DNA from 3 places in the Thioclava sp. IC9 genome. Region 1 is predicted to be linked to each of the others. Evidence: riboswitches for the same ligand, from Rfam matches in the RefSeq annotation. Region 1 holds a riboswitch; each other region holds the start of a gene.
The links. A riboswitch is a leader RNA that binds a small molecule or an ion and turns the genes downstream of it on or off. The one in region 1 is predicted to bind thiamine pyrophosphate.

Region 1 (7,627 bases):
TGAGCGAAGACGTGGCCGTGAAGGAACTCCTGAACATACTGCGTCCGATCGTGGCGGTCGGGCGCTATGTCGTGTTCGCCGCCCACGCTCTGCACTCCCACCGCGCAGCCATCCCTGCCGTTGCGGAAGACGACGAGCCGACCTGCCGCGCGATCGCCGAGGAGGTGCGCAGGCTCTACCCGTTCTTTCCGGCGATCGGCGGGCGCGTGCGCGAGGCGTTCGACTGGCACGGCGCCCGGTTCGAACCCGGCGATTGGCTGGTCCTCGATCTCTACGGCACCAACCACGACCCTGACATTTGGGAGGACGCGGAACGCTTCCGCGCCGAACGCCATCTGGGCCGTGACATCCAACCCGAGGGGCTCGTGCCGCAGGGCGGCGGCGACTATCTGCAAAATCACCGCTGCCCGGGCGAATGGCTCACGATGGAGCTGCTGACCGAAGCCGTCATGCAGCTGCGCAAGCTCGATTGGACGGTCCCCGAGCAGGATCTGACACTTTCCGACAACCAGTTCCCCCCGCTGCCGGGAGGCGGCCTGCGCATTGCAGTCCAGCCGGAGCATCCGGGCGCGCGCTGCTGAAAACTCCGGGGCGACAGGCCGAACGCATACCAGATGCCATGTCGAGCATGGGCAGATCGCAGCCGGTCGAACGCCCCGGGTAAGAGACTTCGTGCCGGCGCCCAACCCGCGCCAACGCTTGACGTCGCCCCACGATAGACCAGATTATTTTCGAAATGACGTTCGCATCGGGTGGCCAAGTTGTTGGATCCACATCCGGATTAGGCCAACATGCTGCTAGATTGACCCAAGGCGCCGCAGACAATCCGCCTTTGCCAAACAGCCTGAACGAGGTCCGCTATCAACGCCCAGTTACTTGCTGCCCTGATCCTTCTGCCGTTCCTCTTCATCGCCATTTACGCGGGCGTGCACGAGTTCCTGCGTTACAAATCGAAGGGACGTGCGAATTACGGCCTGATCTTCGATGAGGAGACCGGAACCTCCTACGTGACCGGCATCTCCGAGGAGGAGGAGGCCTTCGACCCCGAAGATTTCGATCCCAATGACTACAACGAGACCGCGGCCGTCGAGGAAACCGACGGGGAAACCAGCGAGGAAAGCGACGAGCACAAATCCTGAGCCTCGCAAATCCGGCCCCGCCATCGACGCCCGACAGGCGATCGAGGCGCGCGAAACCGGCGAGCGGCAAGGACCGGAAGCCGACGAAGGCGCCCCCTTTCGGTTCGCGCCTCAAGCGGCAGGCTGCTGCCAGCTTTCGCCGCGATAGGCGCTGTCCCAGAACCGCCATTCATGCCAGCAACTCCGCGCGAAGGCGCGGTGCATCCGGGCTCGCGCGGGCGCGTCTGCAATCGCGCCCAGCCTGTCCGTCAGCTCCAGCATCCGCGTCACGCTCTGATCGAACGCCTCTCCGGAATAGGTCGCGATCCAGGCCGCATAGGGATTTTCAGCGCCGTTGACCTGCGCGATCTCCCGACCGATATCGCGATAGATCCAGAAACATGGCAGCAAGGCCGCCACCGCTTCGGGAAGATCGCCAATCGCAGCGCTGCGCAGCAGAAAAGAGACGTAATGATCGCAGGCCGCCGAAGGCTCGATCCGCGCGAAATCTTCCGCCGAGACGCCGAACAGCCCCATGTAATGCGCGTGCAATTCCCGCTCGACGGCGATCGCTCCAGCCGCCGATCCCGCAAGCTGGGCCACGGTCGGCGCATCTGGGGCTTTGGCGGCGGCCAGCGCGAGCGCGCGGGCGAAGCCTTCGAGGTAATGTGCGTCCTGAATGATGTAGCCCTGGAAGGTTTCCCGATCGAGGCTTCCCTCTGCCAGTTCGCGATTGAAAGGCATGTCATGGATCTGACGGCGCAGCGGCGCGGTCGCCTGCGCTAGGTCTTGGGCGAAGCTCATTTCTTCTTCTCCTGGAATGCGTGGAAATGGTGCACCGGCCCGTGCCCCGACCCGACAGTCAGCCGATCAGCTGCCGCAATCGCCGCGCTCAGATACGCCTTCGCCCGCTGGGTGGCCTCCGCGAGCGGCACCCCTGCCCCGAGCCATGTCGCCAGCGCCGAGGACAGGGTACAGCCCGTCCCGTGCGTGTTGCGCGTCGCGATGCGCGGTGCGTCAAGCCAGAGCTCTTCCTGCGCCGTGACCAGCAGATCCGGGCTTTGGTCGCCTTGCAGATGACCGCCCTTCAGCAGCACCGCACGCGGCCCGAGCTCGCGAAGCGCATGGGCCTGATCGCGCATCTCGTCGAAGCGCGTCGCCTCGGCGCAGCCCAGCAGATCGGCGGCCTCGGGCAGGTTCGGCGTGATCAGATCGGCCCGGGGCAGCAGGCTGTGCAGCGCGGTCACCGCCGCCTCTGCCAGCAGCCGATCGCCGCCTTTCGCGACCATCACCGGATCGAGCACTACCGGACAGTCGAGCCCGGTCAGCCTCTCGGCCACAGTCTCGATGATCGCGGCATCGCCCAGCATTCCGATCTTGATCGCGTCGATACGAACGTCTTCGCGCAGCGATGCCAACTGAGTTGCGATCAGCGCCGTGTCGCACAGGCTCACCGCCTGCACGCAGCGCGTGTTCTGGGCGGTCAGCGCGGTAATCACGCTCATCGCGTAGCCACCATTGGCGGAGATGGCCTTGATATCGGCCTGAATGCCCGCCCCGCCCGATGGGTCGGAACCCGCGATGGTGAGAATATTGGGGATCATGTGTCGCTCCATGCGTTGCGCAGGGTTCGGGTGGCGCGCGCCATGTCAGGGGCACGCGAGATGGCGGAAATCACCGCGAGACCGGCACCGCCCGCCGCGCGGATTGCGGGCGCGTCAGTGGCAGTGATCCCGCCGATCGCGAGGCAGGGAAGATCGGTGCGCGAAACGATCCGGGCAAAGCCTGAATGGCCGATCGGGGCGGCATGGTCGGGCTTCGAGCCGGTCGCATGGATCGGACCGACGCCGAGATAATCGATGCCGGGAGGAACGGCGGCGATCTGCGCCTCGGTCTCGATCGAGAGGCCTAGGAGCATGTCGGGCCCGATCCGGCGGCGGATCGCGGCGGGGTCGCCATCGCTCTGGCCGATATGCAGCCCGGCGGCCCCAATCTCGATGGCCACCGCGACCCTATCGTTCACGATCAGCGGCACGTCATAGGGGGCAAGCGCTTCGACCAGCGTCCGGGCCAGCGCGGCGAATTCCGCATCGGGGAGCACCTTGTCGCGCAGCTGCACCCAGCCTGCACCGCCCCGTGCCGCGGCCACGGCTTGCGCGAGCACCGGCTGCGGGGCGGCCGGGTCGGTGACGAAACAGATGGACGGGATCATCATGCGGATTCGATCCGAGCTCCGGCGCTCAGCGCCTCGGCGTCGATCGCATAGAGCGCATCGAGGAACGCGACCTGAAAACTTCCCGGGCCTGAGGCACTCGCCCCGGCGCTCTCCCCGGCGAGCCCGAAATAAGCCAGCGCCGCGACGACCGCCTCGAAGCGAGGCTGTCCCGCGAGAAACGCAGCCACCAGACCGGTCAGCGAACAGCCCAAAGCGGTCACGCGCGGCATCATCGCATGGCCATTGGCGACCCGCGCAGCGCGCTCCCCATCCGTCACAAAATCGACCGCGCCAGTCACCGCAACCACGGCCCCGCTCATCCGGGCCAAGGCCCGTGCGGCGCCTTCCGCGGTCTCGACACTCTCAGTGGAATCCGCCCCTTTCCCCGCGCCAGCCTCGCCCGCAAGCGCAAGGATCTCCGACGCGTTGCCGCGGATTGCCGTCGGGCGCAGTTCCACGAGCCGCGCACCGAGCGCTCGCCGATAATCCGTCGCGCCGACCGCGACAGGGTCTAGCACCCACGGGGTTCCCTGCGCGCTCGCGACCTTGGCCGCCGCCGCCATCGCCTCCGCCCAGGGCGGCGACACCGTGCCGATATTGATGCTGAGCGCCTGCGCGAGTCCGGCGAACTCGGCCGCCTCCTCGCGCGCATGCACCATCGCGGGCGAGGCGCCGGAGGCGAGCAGAACATTCGCCATCACGTTCATCGCGACGTAATTGGTGATGTTGTGAACGAGCGGCGCGGTCTGCCGCATCGCCGCGAGATATTGTCCGGGATCTTCCATCGCTCTCTCCTTGGCTGCGGGCATCAGGAGAAGAGCGAGGGGGCAAAGGCGGGAACGCGCCTGACCGTCTCACGCGCCTCCCTCCGCCGGCATTATCCGGTTCAGGTTCTAAGGGTTCGTCTCAGCCCGGTTGCCCGAGCGCCCCTGTCGCTTCGCTCCGAGAGGTGACAGCCTTCGCGCCGCCCGTCAAGCCGGGTCAGACGAGGCGCCCACAGCTTCGCCGCGATCAGCATCCAGCGCATATCCGTGAACGGCGGAACGGTTCTGGTCGCCGTCATATGGCAGGCCGGAAAGAGCGAAGATACCGGCGTCGTTTTCGGATCCGCTTTCCCATCCGAAACATGCTCGGTGCAGCCCCGTCTGCCTGATGCCCGCAAAGCAGAATGGAACAAAGGCACCTTGCATCCGTTGGGGAACCATATCCCACACCGCTCCGTCCCAGCATTATTGAGCGAGGTTTTTTAGCATGAGACGTCTAGACACGCATTCCGGAACGGCCCTGACCGGCCTCGTTACCGCCCTTGTCCTCTGCGCGAGCGCAGCCTACCCGGGCTCTGCGGACCAGCAGACCCTCTTCACATCCAAGCAGGCATCGTCAGGCCACGACGTGTACAAGAAGCACTGTGCCGATTGTCATGGCAGCGATCTGATGGGGGATGCAGGCCCCGCACTGGCGGGCAAGAAATTCGCCGACAGCCTCGATTACAGCGGCATGACCGGCAAGCAACTATACGACTTCATCGCGAAGCACATGCCCAAGGATGACCCGGGCGAGCTGACCGACAAGCAGTATCTCCAGACATTCGCCTATCTGCTTTGCAAGAACGGTTTCAAACCCGGGGACAGCGCGATCGACCAGAAAGCGATCGATGCGATGGACCTGCAGCCGTTGCCGGACTCGTCGCAGTCATCCTGCGACTGACCCGACCGCCGCGGCTGATCATTTCAAGAGAGGAGGACCGAACATGGCACATTTGCCACCATTCACCGCGACCTCGCGAGGCGCCGTCCGACCTCTGATCCTGTCCGTATGCGTGGCGGCCCTGCCGGCACTTGCGCACGCGAAGCAGAGTGACGAGATCCAGGGCACGAGCGACACGAACCGCGCCCAGATGAAGGAGCTTCCCGCTTCGGCGAATGTCGCTGTCGACGACAACGCGATGCGATCCGCCAAGGGCAACAAGTCCGATTGGTTGCTGCATGGCCGGAGCTACAGCAATCAGCGCTATTCGCCACTCGACCAGATCACGACGGACAATATCGACAAACTGCACCCGGTTGCCTTGGTGCAGACCGGAAAGGTCGCCAGCTTCGAGACCACGCCGATCGTCGTCGATGGCGTGATGTATATCTCGACACCGATGGTCGATAACGAGATGACGGTCATGGCCCTCGATGCCGCAACCGGCGAGACGTATTGGAGCACGACCTATGACGTCTCGCAGGTCAAGACCTGCTGCGGCCCGGTGAACCGGGGCGTGGCCGTGGGTTACGGTAAGGTCTACATTGCGACGCTCGACGCCAATCTTCTCGCGCTCGACGCCAAGACAGGCAAAAAGGTGTGGAAGACCAATCTCGCAGACCCGCAAGCGGGGTTCTCGGAAACGATGGCGCCGCAAATCTATGACGGCAAGGTGATCGTCGGCAGTTCCGGCGGCGAATGGCCGATCCGCGGCTTCGTCGCCGCGATCGATGCGAAGTCGGGCGAGGAGGTGTGGCGCTGGCACGCGACGGATCCCGACACGTTCGAGGGCGACTCGTGGAAGTCCGGTGGCGGCATGGTCTGGACGACCCCCGCAATCGATCCGGAGCGAAACATGGTGATCTTCAGCACCGGCAATCCGAACCCCGACCTCGACGGCTCTAGCCGCAAAGGCGACAACCTCTATACCGACTCGATCGTCGCGCTCGATGCCGATACCGGCAAGCGCAAATGGTACTATCAGGAGGTCAAGCACGACGTCTGGGATTACGACGCCGTCAGCAATGTCGTGCTCTTCGACGCCAAGGACTCCAACGGCAAGGTCGTTCCCGCTGCGGGCGAGGCCGGCAAGGTCGGCTGGCTCTATGTGGTGAACCGCGAAACCGGCGATCTGATCCGCAAGTCGGACCCGCTCGTGAAGATGTCGGACAACATGTTCACGCCGCCGACCAAGGACGGAGTTAAGATTCTCCCGGGCGCCAATGGCGGCGCGGAATGGTCGCCGCCGGCCTACTCGCCGGAGACCAACCTGTTCTACGTCATGGAAATGAACCAGTTGATGAACTTCACGACCGATGGCGAAACGACGACGCTGCCGGGTACGCTTCGGCTGGGCAGTACGTTCAAGAACGTCAAGGGCGACGAGGCGATGCAGACCGGCGTGCTCGACGCGGTGAACGTCAACACCGGCAAGGTCGAGTGGAGCTACGACGCGCCGCAGCCGATGATCGGCGGCGTTCTCGCCACGGCCGGGAACTTGGTCTTCACCGGCGAGGGCAACGGCATGTTCGACGCCTTCAATGCGAAATCGGGCGAGAAGCTCTGGAGCTTCAATCTTGGTGCCGGCGTCAACGCACCGCCGATCACCTATCAGGTCGACGGCGAGCAATATGTCGCGGTCGCAGCCGGCGGCAACTTCCAGCTCGGCTTCCCGCGCGGCGATGTCGTGGCGATCTTCAAGCTCGACTGATCCGCCACGAAAACACGTTCAACCTCAAATTCAGGGCCGCGACGCATCCGTCGCGGCCCTTTATGCAGAGAAAGTTTCCGGCGCCTGAACGGCTATCTCGTCTCCCGCGGCCGACGAGATTCGCGCGGCAGGAGCGTCGCGATCACCCGGGCAGGCGCACCGCGGGCTCGGGCCGCCCAGCGACTCCGGCGGGGGCGCAATAGACCCGGCCCTGCGCGGCATCGGGTTCCTCGATCCCTTCCTTCGCCGTGGTGACAAAAAGCGTCTTGAACTCCGGCCCGCCGAAAGCCGGACAGGAACTGTGCCGTCCGCCGACTTCGATCGCCCGGTCGAACCGCCCGTCGGGCAGGTAGCGCGCGACCCGCCCCGAACCCCATTGCGCACTCCAGAGCGCGCCCTCGGCATCCGTCAGCCCGCCGTCGGGGTTCAGGCCGTCCGCGCTCAGATCGACGAAAATCTCCGGCGCGCCCTCTGGCCAGCCTTGCGCATCCAGCGCGACCGTCATGATCTTGCCTTTCGGCGTGTCGGAGAAATAGGCGCGCCTTCCATCGGGGGCGAAACAGATCGAATTGGGGATCGAGATTTCGGGGAAAAGCCGCTCCGCCGTGCCCTCGAAATAGCGATAGATCGCACCTGCGCCGGTCTCCGCGTTTCTGCCCATCGTGGAGGCCCAGAATCCCCCCATCGGATCCGCGCGGCCATCGTTGCAGCGGGTGTCGTCGCGGTCGGCCTCGATCGCGACGAGCGGCTCATGCGCACCCGAGGCAATGTCGAAACGGCGCAGCCCGGTTTCGGTGGAGATCACCAGCGTGTCGGCATCGACCCAACCCGCTGCAG
Region 2 (7,627 bases), on a different contig from region 1:
AAAGGGTACATCGCACGCGGCGCAAATCAAGCCCACCCGCGCTAAGGTTGAACGCGCCTTCGCCGCGCCGGATTATGACCTAGAAAAAGCCTGATTTCCTGCGCCTTCCTGCCGGGTTTCATCGACATCCTGTAGTCAGCGGAAAACGCTAAAGCCCGACGGTGCGGTTAACAGCCCCCACCCAGTACGTATCGTCGGGCGCTTTTCCCTCCTGCAGAAAAAGCCCCGCGTCCTGGTCAGACACGGGGCTCTTTCATGTGCAGAGCATCAGCGGCCCCCCTGCCTAGTAGCAGCGCACCGCCGCGATCGTGCCGTTCTCGTCGATCTCGAAATTCACCCGGCCGGGGGCGTAATCCATCGTCACCGCGTCGCCCGGATGAATGATGCGATGCGGCCGCGCGATATCGAGCGCCGCCAGCACGGTTTCAGGCCCCCCTTGGAGCGCCGCGAGCCCGGGCGGCGGACAGGTTCCCGCGCCGGGCGGGCCCGACCGAGGCGGCGAAACGCGGGGTTGGCAGGCCGCCAACCCGAACGCTGCGACCCCTAACGTGACAATGAGCCCGATCCGCGCCCTGCCGCGCTCCATCAGGCTCACCCGCAATCGATGTTGTAAACGTTCCCGCGCGAGTCGAGACGAAACACGACGCGCTGCGGGTTGTAGACCTGATCCTCGACGCCGCGCCATTCGACGATGCGATAGGGTTTGGTAATCCCGAGCGTCCGGATCTGCGCCGCCGGCTGACCCAGAACCGAGGTATATTTCACCGCCCCGCAAGTGTCGGGCTCACGCTCCTGCAAACCGCCCTTCGTGACGCTCACCGGGGGGGTGACATAGGGCGCGGGCGCATAGGGCTGGGGCGCGGGGTATGCCCCATCGGTGGGTGTCTCGCTCATCGGACCGGCGGGGTCGCAGGCCGCAAGCGCCAGCATCGACCCCATGACGAAAAATCGTTTCAACATGTCGCACCCTTCATTGCATTGGCCGCGCCGATAACGCAGGCTCTCTCCGAATTTATACAAGGAGTATGCGCTTATGAGAACCCGTGCCGCAGTCGCGCTCGAAGCGGGAAAACCGCTCGAAATCATGGAAGTGGAACTGGACGGCCCGAAAGCGGGCGAAGTGCTCGTCGAAATCAAGGCAACCGGTATCTGCCACACGGACGAATTCACCCGCTCTGGCGCCGATCCCGAAGGCATCTTCCCGACCATCCTCGGCCATGAGGGTGCGGGCGTCGTGCTCGAAGTCGGCGAAGGTGTCACCACGCTGAAGCCGGGCGACCACGTGATCCCGCTCTACACGCCGGAATGTCGCGAATGCCCGTCCTGCCTGTCGGGCAAGACGAACCTCTGCACCGCGATCCGCAACACGCAAGGTCAGGGCCTGATGCCGGACGGTACGACGCGCTTCAAGATGCTCGATGGCACGCCGATCTATCACTACATGGGCTGCTCGACCTTCGCGAACCACACCGTGATGCCCGAGATCGCGCTCGCCAAGGTCCGTGACGACGCGCCGTTCGACAAGATTTGCTATATCGGCTGCGGCGTCACCACCGGCATCGGCGCGGTGATCAACACTGCAGGCGTCGAGATCGGCTCGACCGCCGCCGTCTTCGGCCTCGGCGGGATCGGTCTGAACGTGATCCAGGGCCTGCGCATGGCGGGCGCCGATATGATCATCGGCGTCGATCTGAACGACGCGAAAGAGGAAATGGCGCGCAAGTTCGGCATGACCCATTTCGTGAATCCCTCGAAGCTCGACCACTCGGTCACGCAGGAAATCATCAACCTGACCAAGACCGAGCGCGACCAGATCGGCGGCGTGGATTACTCCTTCGACGCAACCGGCAACGTGAACGTCATGCGCGACGCGCTCGAGTGCTCGCATCGCGGCTGGGGCGTTTCGGTCATCATCGGCGTCGCACCCGCGGGCGCGGAAATCTCCACCCGCCCGTTCCAGCTCGTCACGGGCCGGACATGGAAAGGCACCGCTTTCGGCGGCGCCAAGGGCCGCACCGATGTGCCGAAATTCGTCGAATGGTACATGAACGACAAGATCGAGATCGACTCGATGATCACCCACACGATGCCGCTCGAAGACATCAACAAGGCCTTCGATCTGATGCATGCGGGCGAGTCGATCCGCTCGGTCGTGATCTACTGACCCCAAGGCCGGGGGCGCTGCCCCCGCCCCCCCCCGGGATATTTGAACAAGCCCGAAGCGCAGACCGTTTCGGGCTTGTTCAAATATCCCCGGGTGAATTCGCGCCAGCGAAGAGGGGCAGAGCCCCTACTCTCCTAGATAGTCCCGTAGCACGGGCGGCGGATCGTCGAGAAGCGGCCCGGTCGCTTGCGGCGCATGGGCGCGGCCCTCGGCCACCAGAACCGTCTGCGGGCAGAGCGCACGCGCATCCTCGGGATCGTGGCTGACCATCAGGACCGTCGTGCCCTGTTCGCGGGCGATCCCGGTCACCAGAGCCAGCATCTCGGATTTCAGCGCCGGGCCAAGGGCTGCGAAAGGCTCATCCAGCAGCAGGATCGGGCGACCGCGGAGCAACGTCCGCGCCAGGCCCGCGCGGCTTTGTTGCCCACCCGACAGCGCGCCGGGTTTGCGTTTCTCCATCCCTTCGAGCCCGACGCGGGCCAGCGCCGACTCGATCCGGGCGCGATCGGTGGCGTCGATCTTGCCTTTCGGGTTCAAGCCGAGCGCGAGGTTGGTCTCCAGCCGCAGATGCGGGAAGAGGTTCTGATCCTGAAACAGGATCGAGAGCGGACGCTCGCCGGGCGGCGCCGCGGTGATGTCCTCGCCGCACCAGAGCACCCGCCCCCGGGTCGGCCCAAGAAACCCCGCAAGTACCGAGAGCAGCGTCGACTTGCCCGCCCCCGAGGGCCCGATCAGCGCGACCCGCGCGCCGGCCAGGATCGTGAAATCGGCTTCGAGGCGGAAATCGCCCTGTTCGATCAGAAGCTTATCGAGGGTCAGCATAATGCCCCGCGCGGTCGAGCGCCCAGAAGAGCGCGAAAGTGAGGATCAGCAGCAGGCTCGCAGCGCCCGCCGCCTGATCCATGCGATAAGAGCCCATGAGCTGGAAAAGCGCCAGCGGAAGGGTGCGGGTCTGGCCATCCGAGAACAGCGTGATGACGCCCAGATCGCCCATCGAGAAGGCCGCGGCCAGCCCCGCCGAGAACCCCAGCGGCCGGGCAAGGCGCGGAACCGTCAGCAGACGAAGCCGGGCAATGCCGCGCAGCCCGAGCGAGGCGGCGAGCCGGTCGTAATCGGCCTGCAGCGTGCGGATCTCGGGCATCAGGATGCGGGTCGCAAAAGGCACCGATAGCGCGGCGTTGGTCAGCAGCACCATTGGCAGCGCGAGGCTCGTCGGGTTCACGAAGGGCCGCGCGATCAGGAAGGCGCCGGTGCCCATCACGAGGCTCGACGCTGTCATCGGCAGCATCGCCGCGATCTCCGCCCAGCGCTGCCGGGTCGCCACCAGTGCGAGCGGCAGGGCGATGGCGAGCGTCACAACCGTGGAGAGCAGCGCGATCACCAAAGAGGTCAGCGTCGCGGGCCAGACCATCTCGGGCAGGTTGGCCACCGCCGGGATGCCCCGGGCGAAAACGGTGCCGATGGGAAGCAGCAGGAAGGCGCTTGCGAGCCCGATCGCGAGCGCGTCGAAGAGCGCACGCCCTATCCCGCCGGACAGCTGCGGGATCGGCGCGGCGCGGCGGTCATGCCCCGCGCCGAAACTCGACGGCAGGGTGGCGCGCGCCGCGATCAGCAGCGCCGCGACCGAGATCGCGACCTGCACCAGCGCAAGGCTCGCCGCGCGGCCCATGTCGAAATCGAAGCGGAAGGCCTGATAGATCGCCAGCTCCACCGTGGTCGCGCGCGGCCCGCCGCCAAGGGTCAGGGCCACCGCGAAGGACGTCAGGCAGACGAGGAAGATCGCGAGGAACGCCCCGGGCAACACGCTGCGCAGCATCGGACGTTCAAGGTGACGCGTGACCTCCGCAGGGCCGAAGCCGAGGGTCGCGGCAAGGCGAAACCGCTCGGCCGGGATCGCCTCCCAGCCGTGCAGGATCATCCGGGTCGCAAGCGGCAGGTTGAAGAAAACATGGGCCACGATGACGCCCTGCGCGCCGTAGATCGAAATCGGATCGATGCCGAGCGGGGCGAGGGCCGCATTGACCAGCCCGCGCCGCCCGAAGACCGCGATCAGCCCGAAGACCGCGACGATCACCGGCAGGATGAAGGGAGCCCCCAGGAGCGAAATCAGCAGTCCGCGCCCGGCGAAGCGGCGGCGATGCAGCGCACGGGCGACCGGCACCGCCAGCGCGCAGGAGATCAGCGCCGAGGCCGCCGCCTGCCAGAGCGTGAAGCGGATCGCGGCGAGATCGGTTTCGCGCAAGCCGGTCAGCCCGCCTGCCCGGAGCGCGACTGCCGCCAAAGTGCCAAGGACAAGCGCGGCCAAAGCCGCACCCGCCAGCACCGCCCAGATGGGCGTGCCTCTTATCTGGAGAAGGCGCGTTGCCATTCGTCCAGCGCCGGACCGCGCAATTTCTCGGCCTCGGCCTCACCCAGGTAGAGCGTCTTGTCGGGCATCGGGAGTTTCTGGAACACCTCAGGCAGCTGATCGTGGGGCAGTTTCGCCGGGAAGGACCAGTTCGCCGTCGCGATCATGCCTTGGAAATCGGGGCTCAGCACGTAATCCATGAATTTCTGCGCCAGCTCGGGATGTTTCGAGGTCTTGAGCTGCGCGACCAGTTCGGGGGTGAAGTAATGCCCCTCGGGGAAGATCGCCGCAGCCTTGCTGTCGTCCTCCTCGGCCATGATGTGATAGGCGGGCGAGGTGACGTAGCTGAGCACCATATCCGCCTCGCCGTCGGTGAACATCCCGTAGGCCTCCGACCAGCCCGGCGTCACGGTCAGTACCTTGGGCGCGATCTTCGTCCACGCCTCTTCGGCCTTGTCGCCATAGATGTCCTTCACCCACAAGAGCAGCGACAGACCCGCGACCGAACTGCGCGGATCTTCGATGACGATCTTGTAGGCGTCGTCGGGCGCATCCAGCAAATCCTGGAAGCTCGTGGGCGGGTTCTTCAGCTTGGTCTTGTCATAGACGAAGGCCAGTTCAGACCAGTCGAAAGGCAGGAAGATCGGATCGTCCCATTTGACCGGCATGGTCAGGTCGGACGTGTCCTCGTTATGCGGGGCGAACAGGCCCGTGGCGCGCGCCTTCGCGGTCACGTCGGTGTTCAGACCGATCGCGACATCGGCGGAGGTCTTGTCGCCTTCGAGCAGGATGCGCGGCAGCACATCGCCCGCCACGAATTTCAGATCGCAATCGCAGGTCGCCTCGAACCCCTTCTCGATCGCGGGACCGGGGCCCCATTCGCTCGTGAAATAATCAGGCGCATAGACGGTGAGCACGGGCTTGTCCTCGGCCGCCGCCATCGTGGCGATCAGACTCAGGGCTCCCGCAAGCATCAGGTGGGTTTTCATGCCTCACTCCTTGGGCTTGCCGGGCGGAGTGGGGCCGGACTATCCGGCTACCTTCCCTCCGCCGGTCTTAACCGGTTCAGGTTCAACGGGTTCGCGTGGATCGCATCTCAGCCGGATCATCCGGCACCCCGAGGTAGGGCGCAACCTATGCGCGCGGGGCTTCGGACGCAAGGGCAAGCAGTCGTAGCCCCCCGACGCCTAGCACGAACGCTCTGGCGAGTTCCCGCCAGTGACGACCCGCGCCGGATTTCAATGGCTTGCAACTGCGCGCAGGCCGACGCAGGCTCGATCCGGAACGGATGTGGGAGGAACCGATGCGCATCACCCTGACGGCGGCCCTTATGGCCGCGACCGCCCTGCCCGCCTTGGCCGACACGATCGAGGCACCGGGCAAGATCACGGCCGTGACGCTCTTTCCGCAGGGCGCGCAGGTGGTGCGGCAGGTGGAGGTGAAGGCGCCCGAGGGCAGCCATGACCTGCTGGTTCCGGGGTTTCCCGAAGGCACCGACATCTCGACGCTGCGGGTGTCGGGTGACGGTGTGCAGATCGGCGCGGTGAGCCTGATCTCAGGGCGCGCGCCGGCGACCAGCGGAACCGAAAGCGCGGCGGTGAAGGCTGCGCGTGACCGGCTGGCCTCTGCAAAGGAAGCCCTTGCGGAAAAGGAAGACGCGGTGGCCGTGATCCGCGCCAAGGCGCAGGCCGCGCGCGACCAGATCACATATCTCAAGAACACCGACTCGCAGGTCACCGCGCCCGAACAGCTGCGCGCGCTGGCGCAGATGGTGGAGGATCAGATTCTCTCGGCCACCGAACGCGCAATCGCCGCCGAAGCGGAAGCGCGCCGCGCGGAAGCCGCGCTCGACCCCGCGAAAGAGGCGGTGAAGCAGGCGCGAGCGGCGCTCGATGCGCTGCTGAACCCGGCGAAAGATCGAGAGATGCTCAGCGCGAAGGTGCAGGGCTCGGGCACGCTGACGATCACCTCTTACGTTAACAATGCCGGGTGGCAGCCCTCCTATGATCTGCGGCTCGACCGAGACAAGGGCGCGGTGGATATGGAGCGCTTCGTCTCGGTCCATCAGGCCACCGGCGAGGACTGGCGTAACGTCGACCTGACGCTCTCGACCGCTCGCCCCGGCGGGCGCGCAGAGCCGGGCGAAGTCTATCCGCGCCTCGCGCACATCGGCGACCCGGATGCGCCGCCCGCACCGGTGCCGATGAAGCGCTCCCTCGCGGCATCGGGTGGCGCCGCCGCGCCGATGGCGGAAGCAGCGATCAGCGACCGCGCCGATCTTCAGATGCAGGGCGAAACGGTGACCTACCATTACCCGAGCGCGGTCGATCTGCGCGACGGGGTCGACGATCTCCGCCTGAGCCTCGATTCCAAGACCCTCCCGATGGAGGTCTTCGCCGAAGCCGCCCCGCTGACCGATCCGCAGGCCTATCGCGTGGCCGAGGGCAAGAACGAGACCGGCGAGATCCTGTTGCCCGGCCCCGCGAACCTCTATGCCGATGGCGCGCTGGTCGGCCAGTCGCATCTGCCGATGGTGGCCGCAGGGGATGACCTGACGCTGGGCTTCGGGCCGATCGAGGGCATTCGCGTGGACCGCCGGATGCCCGACACGATGGAGGGCGACAGCGGCTTCATCTCGAAATCCAATGAGCGCCGCGAAGTCGTCGAGATCGAGGTGAAGAACCTGACGGACAAAGGCTGGCCGATGCGGGTGATCGACCGGGTACCCTATTCCGAACAGGAAGACCTGAAAATCACCACCAAGGCGACCCCGCCCGCGAGCGAGACCGATTACGACCATCGCCGCGGCGTGCTCGCATGGCGCTTCGATCTGGGCGCGGACGAGACCAAGACGATCCGCACCGAGACCACGCTGAGTTGGCCCACCGACAAGGTGCTGCGCTAGGTCAGCGTAACGCAAAGGCCTCCGCGCGCGATCAGGCTGCGTTTCGCGGGTTCGCCGCAGCCCGCAGTTTCGCGAGCAACGCTGGCGACAGGCGCAGGAACCCGCGCGCGGGCGGTTCGGCCTTCGCCGCCTCGGGGGGATGTGTCTCTGCACTGCCGGTCTTTTCGGTCGCCTTGGACGCCTTCTCCTCCGGCACGGCTTGCGCCCCCGC
Region 3 (7,627 bases), on a different contig from region 1:
TCACCCATCCGCCTTGGCGGCGAGCAAGGCGAGCGCCTCGAAACCGCGTTCTTGAAGATCGCGCGCGGCCCGCCACGCCCGCAGGCCCGAGGCGCAGCACAGAACGACCCGCTGACCGGAGGCGGGCTCCAGCGCCGTCAGTTCCGAACCGGGCAGCCTGACGGCCCCGGCGGAAATCGGCGAGCGCGCTTCGTCTTCACCGCGCAGGTCGACCACAAGATCGCCTTCACACAGCATGTCGGCCGACACAAACCGCAGCGGCCTTTCCGGCTCGGGCGTGCCGAGAAAGCTGAACCCGCCGAAGCAAAGCTCCGCCAGATCGGCGGTGAGCATCCGGCCCAAGGCGGGCGGGTCGGCCCCAAGGAGCACGCGCAGCGCGATCTGCGCCTGCAGCGAGCCGATCACACCAACCACCGGGCCCAGCACGCCCGCGGTGGCACAGCTCGCGCCGGAAGCGGGAAGGTCCGGGAAGACCGCGCGCAGCGAGGGTGCCTCACCGCAAAAGCCGCCGACATAGCCGGTCTGGCCCAGAACGCTCGCGGAGATCAGCGGGGTCCGCGCCCTCAGGCAAGCATCGGAAAGGATGTAGGACACCGCGAAACTATCGGCGGCATCGATCACCAGATCTGCCTCCGCCGCGATCTTCTCCGCCCGTTGCGGCCCGAGCGCGGTAGCGCGCGCCTCGACCGCGATCTGCGGGTTGAGGGCGCGCAGCGCGTCGCGCGCGGCTTCGACCTTGGGGCGTCCGAGATCGGCCATCCGATAGAGCGGCTGGCGGTGCAGGTTGCTTTCCTCGACCATGTCGGGATCGAAGATCGTCAGCCGTCCCACGCCCGCCCCGGCGAGATATTGCAGCACCGGACAGCCCAAGCCCCCGGCCCCGATGACGGCAACATGCGCGGCAGTCAGCTTCGCCTGCCCCGCCGCGCCGATCTCGGGCAGGATCATCTGGCGGGCATAGCGGCTCATGGCGCGCAGGCCCTCAGCCACGCGCGCACGCGCGCCTCCGGGTCGGGCGCCTGCTGGATATCGGTGACGACCGCGAGGCTGTCGGCGCCTGCCGCGAACACACCGGGCGCGCGCTCTGGCGTCAGCCCCCCGATCGCGACCAGCGGCACGCCCCCCGTCAGCGCCTTCCGGCGGGTCACGCGCTCCAGCCCCTGCGGCGCCCATTTCATCTTCTTCAGCTTCGTCGGATAGACCGGCCCGAGCGCCACATAGGCAGGGTCCTGCCCTAGCGCCCGGTCCAGCTCTGCCTCGTCATGGGTCGACAGGCCAAAGCGTATCCCGGCGCGGCGCAGCGCGGGCAAGTCCGCCGTGTCCATGTCTTCCTGCCCGAGATGGACGAAACGGCAGCCCAGGTCGAGCGCCTCTTGCCAATAGTCGTTCACCACAAGCTGCGCGCCGTGGCGGGCGCAGACATCCCGCGCCCGCGCAATCTGGCGGCGGGTCTCGGCGGGCGGGACGTCCTTGAGCCGCAGCTGCACCAGCCGGACGCCCTGCGGCACCAGACGCTCCAGCTGCGCGACATTCGAGGTGATCAGGTAGAACCGCTCCATCACATCAACTCCGCCAGCCCCAGAACCGGGGTCGAGGGCACGGCCATGTCGCGCCGCTCCATCGGATCGGCAAGATGCCCCGCGCGGCCCGCCTGCACCGCGAGCGCCATCGCGCGTGCCATGCCGACCGGGTCGCCGGCTTTCGCCACAGCGGTGTTCAAGAGCACCCCGTCCATCCCCAGCTCCATCGCCTGCGCCGCATCCGAGGGTCGCCCGACCCCCGCATCGACGATCAGCGGCAGGGTCGGGAAATGCGCCCGCATCGCGCGCAGCGCATCGGGGTTGCGCAGCCCCTGCCCCGAACCGATCGGCGCGCCCCATGGCATCAGCACCTCGCACCCGGCCTCCAGCAACCGCTCGCCGACGACCAGATCGTCGGTCGTGTAGGGAAAGACCTTGAAGCCATCGCGCGCGAGGGCCCCCGCCGCCTCGACGAGCGCGAAGACATCGGGTTGCAGCGTGTCGGCATGGCCGATCACCTCCAGCTTGATCCAATCGGTGCCGAAGACCTCGCGCGCCATCCGCGCGGTGGTGACGGCCTCCTGCGCGGAATGGCAACCCGCGGTGTTGGGAAGCACCCGCATCCCGGTCTCGCGCAGCATGTCCCAGAACTGCGTGCCCGCGCCGTCCGTGGCCTCGCGGCGCAGGCTTACGGTGATGACCTCGCAGCCGCTGGCGCGGATCGCCTCGCACAAGATCGCGGGCGAGGGATATTGCGCCGTGCCCAGAAGCAGCGCCGAGGTGAGTTCGGTGTCATAGAGTTTCATCTCAGCCTCCCTGCATCGGCGCGAGCACTTCGAGCCGGTCGCCCTCGGCAAGCCGCGTGTCCGCGCGGTTGGCCCGGGGCACGAACTGTCCGTTCAGCGCGGTGGCGATGGCGGGATTGGCAAAGCCCAGCTCCGCCAGCGCGGCTGCGAGGTCCTGCGCGGCAATCTCATGCGGTTTCGCGTTGACGATGATCTGCATCGGAGCCCTCCGGAAAGAAATGTTGCGTGACACGGGCCGCCATCGCAGGCGCAAGCAGGAAGCCGTGGCGATAAAGCCCGTTGAGATGAAGCGTCCCGCCGTGCCTCTCGAGGCGGGGCAGGTTGTCGGGATAGGCCGGGCGCAGCCCTGCCCCGGTCTCGATCACGCTCGCCTCGGCAAAGCCGGGATGCAGCGTGAAAGCGGCGCTGAGCATTTCGGTCAGCGAGCGCAGCGTAATCGGGCGCGTCGCGGCGCTTTCGATCATCGTCGCGCCAATCATGTAGACGCCCTGCCCGCGCGGCACGAGATAGAGCGGGATGCGCGGGTGCAGCAGACGCAGGGTGCGGGTGATCTCGACCTCCGGGCAGTGCAGGATGGCCATCTCGCCGCGCACCGGGCGCAGGTCGGGCAGGTCGGCGGCAAAGCCGGTGCAATCGAGATCCACCTGCGCGGGGGCCTTGGTTCCCAGCTCAATATCGACCCCGGCGTCACGCGCGGCCCGCGCCAGATCGCGCAGCGCGCGGCGCGGGTCGAGATGCGCCTCGTCCACGAAATACAGCCCGCGTGCGAACCGCCCCGCGAGGGACGGCTCCATCTCGGTGATCGCCGCCTGATCGAGCGTGCGATGGCCCGAGGTGCGGCGGGCGAAGCGCGTCAGTTCCGCACTGTCGCGCGGTGGGGCGAGGACCAGCGTGCCGCGCCGCGTGACCGGCGTGATCTCGGCCCACCAGTCTGCCGCGCGCGCGCCCAGCGTGACCACCGCCTCCTCGGCGCTTTCGGCTTCGCACCACGGCGCCAGCATCCCGCCCGCATAGCGTGACACGCTGCCCGCCCCGATCTCCTCTGCCGCCTCGAAGACCCGCACCGCAGCCCCGGCGCGCGCCAGTTCGAGCGCCGAGGACAGCCCCGCGAGGCCGCCGCCTGCGATGGTGATCATTCGCCCGATCCCTTGAGGGGCACATAAAGCTCCCCGCCTTCGCGGAACTTGGCGGCCATGCTCTCCATCCCCTCTTTCTGCGCCTCGGCGCGGATGTCGTGCGAAATCCGCATCGAGCAGAATTTCGGCCCGCACATGGAGCAGAAATGCGCGACCTTGTGCGCCTCTTTCGGCATCGTCTCGTCGTGGAATTCGCGGGCGGTATCGGGGTCGAGCGAGAGGTTGAACTGGTCTTCCCAGCGGAACTCGAAACGCGCACGGCTCAGCGCATCGTCGCGCCGCTGCGCCCCGGGCAGCCCCTTGGCCAGATCGGCGGCATGGGCGGCGATCTTGTAGGTGATCACGCCGGTCTTCACGTCGTCGCGGTCGGGCAGGCCCAGATGTTCCTTCGGCGTGACGTAGCACAGCATCGCGCAGCCGAACCAACCGATCATCGCCGCCCCGATCCCCGAGGTGATGTGGTCGTAACCCGGCGCGATATCCGTGGTCAGCGGACCGAGCGTGTAGAACGGCGCTTCGTGGCAGCACTCCAGCTGCTTGTCCATGTTCTCCTTGATCTTGTGCATGGCCACATGACCGGGCCCCTCGATCATCACCTGACAGTCCTTCGCCCAGGCGATCTTCGTCAGTTCGCCCAGCGTCTCCAGCTCGGCAAATTGCGCAGCGTCATTGGCATCCGCGATCGAGCCCGGCCGCAGCCCGTCGCCGAGGCTGAACGAGACGTCGTAGCGGCGGCAGATGTCGCAGATCTCTTCGAAATGCTCGTAGAGGAAGCTCTCCTTGTGGTGATGCAGGCACCATTTCGCCATGATCGAGCCGCCCCGGCTGACGATCCCGGTCACGCGCTCCACCGTCATTGGCACCATGTGCAAACGCACCCCTGCATGGATCGTGAAGTAGTCGACGCCCTGCTCGGCCTGTTCGATCAGCGTGTCGCGGAAGACCTCCCATGTCAGGTCCTCGGCGATCCCGTTCACCTTCTCCAGCGCCTGATAGATCGGCACGGTCCCGATCGGCACGGGGCTGTTTCGGATGATCCATTCGCGGGTGTTGTGGATGTTGCGCCCGGTCGAGAGGTCCATCACCGTGTCGGCGCCCCAGCGGATCGCCCAGACAAGCTTGTCGACCTCTTCCTCCATCGAGGAGGTGACGGCGGAAGTGCCCATATTGGCGTTGATCTTCACGAGGAAATTGCGCCCGATAATCATCGGCTCGGATTCCGGGTGGTTGATATTGGCCGGAATGATCGCGCGGCCCGCTGCGATCTCGTCGCGCACGAAATCCGGCGTCACGTAATCGGGCAGGTTTGCACCCCAGTCCTGCCCGTCGCGCGGTCCCACGTCCTCGCGCAACTGGTTCTCGCGGATCGCGACGAACTCCATCTCGGGCGTGATGATCCCGGCGCGGGCGTAGGCCAGCTGCGTTACCGCGCGGTCGCCCTTGGCCCGCATCGGTTGCCGCCTGACCGGGAATTCCGGCGTCAGCCGCGCCCCTTGGGCAAAGCCGTTATCCTCGGGTCGGACATCGCGCCCGGTATATCTCTCGACATCGCCGCGCGCCTCGATCCATGCCCGGCGCAGCGGCGCGAGACCGGCATTGATATCGGTCGTGACCTCGGGGTCGGTGTAAGGGCCCGAACTGTCATAGACCGGCAGCGGTGCTTCCCCGGCAGTGGGGTGCACGGCGATCTCGCGCATCGGCACGCGCAGACCTTCATGCAAAGCGCCCTCGACGTAGATCTTGCGCGACGCCGGCAGCGGACCGGTGGTGATCTTGGGGTTGGGAATGTTCATCGTTTCGGTGCTCCTCAAGCATTCGATCTCAAAGGACACCAATTGAGAGACGCTTGGGAAACCAAAGGCCGAACGGCCTTTTGTCATGGCTCGCAACGAGAGAAAGACTCTTCCCGGTCTGCTCGCCTAGCTTCCTACGCCAGTATCAACTGGGTCAGGTTCAAAGGGTCGCGTCACCGGGTTTTCACCCTGTCAGCCTCTCAGTCCCCTAAGCGGGACTCCCCTGCGTGATCCTGTTGTAGGAGCGAAGTGCGAACCTGGCAAGGCGCGTCCGCGTGGCATCCGGCGGTCGTGATCGGCGCGCCCGGCGTCAGCGGTTCAAAAGCGCGCCGTCCATCCCAGCGAAACCCCCACCGCGGAACGCTTCCCGGGTTCGTAGACAAGCCCCGCGCCGAGACGACCGATCCCCGCCGTGCGCGAATAGCCGAACTGAAGGTCGGGCTGAGGTGCTGCGCTTTCGATATTCACCGAGGAGGTCGTCATCACCACCTTGTCGGAGCGCGTGTTTCCGACGGCGGCCCCGACGGCGGTCGGCACGCTCATCGTCATCTTGCCCGAGGCAAGCGAGATCGGCGTCGAAATCCCGATGGAGACACGATCATCGCCGGACAGAAACCCTGTCTTGCTCAGGCCCACGGCATAGGCGTTCGAGTGCAGCCCGCTGCCGGAGCGAAGCAAACCGTCTCCGGAGAAGTTCGAACTGCCATTGGCCGCGGTGAACGCGAGAGAGGTGCCGTCACCGAGGGCGACGTTCATGCCGAGCTGAACGAAGCGGGTATCGCTGGACAGGCCGCCACCGAACGCGCCGCCCACCGAGGTTCCCAGGAAGCCGCCGTCTTCATGCAGGCTGCCGACGGTCATCGAGAGCTTGCCAACGCCAAACCGGGCACTGAGCGAGCCGGCGATGTAATGCGAGGTGATATCTCCAGCCCCGCCGCCTGCCTGCGAAATCGACGCCGACAGCCCGTCGCCGAGGCCGATTTCGTAATGCAGCGCGGATGTGGCATCGAAAGATTTCAGGTATGGCGCGGCCATCGCGGCGCTGTCGACCCAGCCTGTTCCGGCAATCGCAGAACCGTCGCCGCGCGACAGTGACAAGGTGCCGGTGCCCGCGCTCAGATTGATCGCATCCGTCCGTCCCATCGCGAAGGCTTCCGTCGCGGCTCGGGCGGCGCTGGCATCCGCGTAATCCGCCACGAAGCTGCTGGTCGGCACATGATAGCCCCGATCATAGGCATCGGTGACGATCATCCGCTGGTTGGAGAGCGTCGCGCGCAGGGCCCCGGCGACGCCGCGGCTTGCGCTGATCGCGCTTCGGGCGGCAGGCACGGAGGGGCCGTCGAGAGAGCTGGTCGTCTCGACCTTCAGCGTCCCGGCAGGTGCCTGTGCCTGCCGCAGATTGAGCTCTCCCCAGCCATAAACCGGGTCGATTCCGACCGCGCCGAGATCGGTCGCGCTGGTCTCGAGGATCTGCACGATTTGCTGACCTGTCAGCTCGGGGAATTCGCTCTTGAGCACCGCGACCGCGCCGGTGACATAGGGCGTCGCCATGGAAGTCCCGCTCATGTAGGCGTAATCGCCGCCGAGATCGCTCGGATAGGTCGAGAGGATGCTCACGCCGGGCGCCGCGAGGCAGTAATTCATCGCCTCGCCGCAGCGGTTGGAAAAGCTCGCGATCTGATGGTTGTTGTCGACGGCCACGACGCCGAGGATCGAGCCGTCCATTTCCGGGAAGTATTCCGGCAGGCCGGCCATCACGCTGGGATTGGCGCCGCCGTCGTTACCCGCGGCGAACACGCTGACCATGCCCGCTTTCGCGGCTGCATCGAGCGCGTCGATCGTGGCCGATCCGAGCTGCAGACGGATCTGGTCGGCGCTCGAAAACTGGTCGATCGTAAGCGTCTTGTCCGTGCTGTCCACATAGGACCAGCTGTTGTTCATCGAGGCGGCCCCGGCCTTGACCGACCGCGTGATCGCATCCGCATAGCTGCCCGCAGGCACCGAGCCTCCGACGCCTTTCAGGATCATCAGCTTGGACCCCCAGGCGATCCCCTCGATCCCCTGCCCGTTCTGCACACCGGCGATGACCCCGGCCACGTGCGTGCCGTGCCCGTCCCTGTCGGTGACATCGGAACTGTTGTCGAAATAGCTGTAGGAGAGGGCACCATCGATATTGTCGGCGAGATCGGGATGGGTCACATCCGCCCCGGTGTCGTAGACCGACACGAGTGTGCCGAGCCCGTAGGCCCCTTCAGCATAACGATACGCCGCCTCGGTCTGAGCGAGACCGCCGCTCGCGTAATATTCCTTGGTCTCGAAGCTGCTGACGCTGCCGCCGGTCCCAAGACGCGGCGCAATGCCCGGCGATGGCG

Region 2: another riboswitch for thiamine pyrophosphate. It lies ahead of thiB (thiamine ABC transporter substrate binding subunit); the one in region 1 lies ahead of thiM (hydroxyethylthiazole kinase).
Region 3: another riboswitch for thiamine pyrophosphate. It lies ahead of thiC (phosphomethylpyrimidine synthase ThiC); the one in region 1 lies ahead of thiM (hydroxyethylthiazole kinase).

Annotation. Positions count from the first base shown of each region.
Region 1 covers NZ_NBNX01000002.1:495,400-503,026, forward strand. Annotated here, with positions in the region: gene B6V76_RS07850 (cytochrome P450) at 1-581, shown strand, start outside; gene B6V76_RS07855 (hypothetical protein) at 927-1,139, shown strand; gene tenA (thiaminase II) at 1,251-1,922, opposite strand; gene thiD (bifunctional hydroxymethylpyrimidine kinase/phosphomethylpyrimidine kinase) at 1,919-2,722, opposite strand; gene thiE (thiamine phosphate synthase) at 2,719-3,333, opposite strand; gene thiM (hydroxyethylthiazole kinase) at 3,330-4,118, opposite strand; TPP riboswitch at 4,180-4,274, opposite strand; gene B6V76_RS07880 (cytochrome c) at 4,585-5,040, shown strand; gene B6V76_RS07885 (PQQ-binding-like beta-propeller repeat protein) at 5,084-6,790, shown strand; gene B6V76_RS07890 (SMP-30/gluconolactonase/LRE family protein) at 6,933-7,627, opposite strand, start outside.
Region 2 covers NZ_NBNX01000005.1:35,325-42,951, reverse strand. Annotated here, with positions in the region: gene B6V76_RS20265 (I78 family peptidase inhibitor) at 284-586, opposite strand; gene B6V76_RS13800 (I78 family peptidase inhibitor) at 592-960, opposite strand; gene B6V76_RS13795 (S-(hydroxymethyl)glutathione dehydrogenase/class III alcohol dehydrogenase) at 1,034-2,164, shown strand; gene B6V76_RS13790 (ATP-binding cassette domain-containing protein) at 2,291-2,986, opposite strand; gene B6V76_RS13785 (thiamine/thiamine pyrophosphate ABC transporter permease ThiP) at 2,970-4,532, opposite strand; gene thiB (thiamine ABC transporter substrate binding subunit) at 4,508-5,500, opposite strand; TPP riboswitch at 5,537-5,641, opposite strand; gene B6V76_RS13775 (DUF4139 domain-containing protein) at 5,815-7,416, shown strand; gene B6V76_RS13770 (hypothetical protein) at 7,448-7,627, opposite strand, start outside.
Region 3 covers NZ_NBNX01000010.1:16,029-23,655, forward strand. Annotated here, with positions in the region: gene B6V76_RS18260 (HesA/MoeB/ThiF family protein) at 1-969, opposite strand; gene B6V76_RS18265 (thiamine phosphate synthase) at 966-1,559, opposite strand; gene B6V76_RS18270 (thiazole synthase) at 1,559-2,326, opposite strand; gene thiS (sulfur carrier protein ThiS) at 2,328-2,525, opposite strand; gene B6V76_RS18280 (FAD-dependent oxidoreductase) at 2,494-3,462, opposite strand; gene thiC (phosphomethylpyrimidine synthase ThiC) at 3,459-5,255, opposite strand; TPP riboswitch at 5,370-5,490, opposite strand; gene B6V76_RS18290 (S8 family peptidase) at 5,574-7,627, opposite strand, start outside.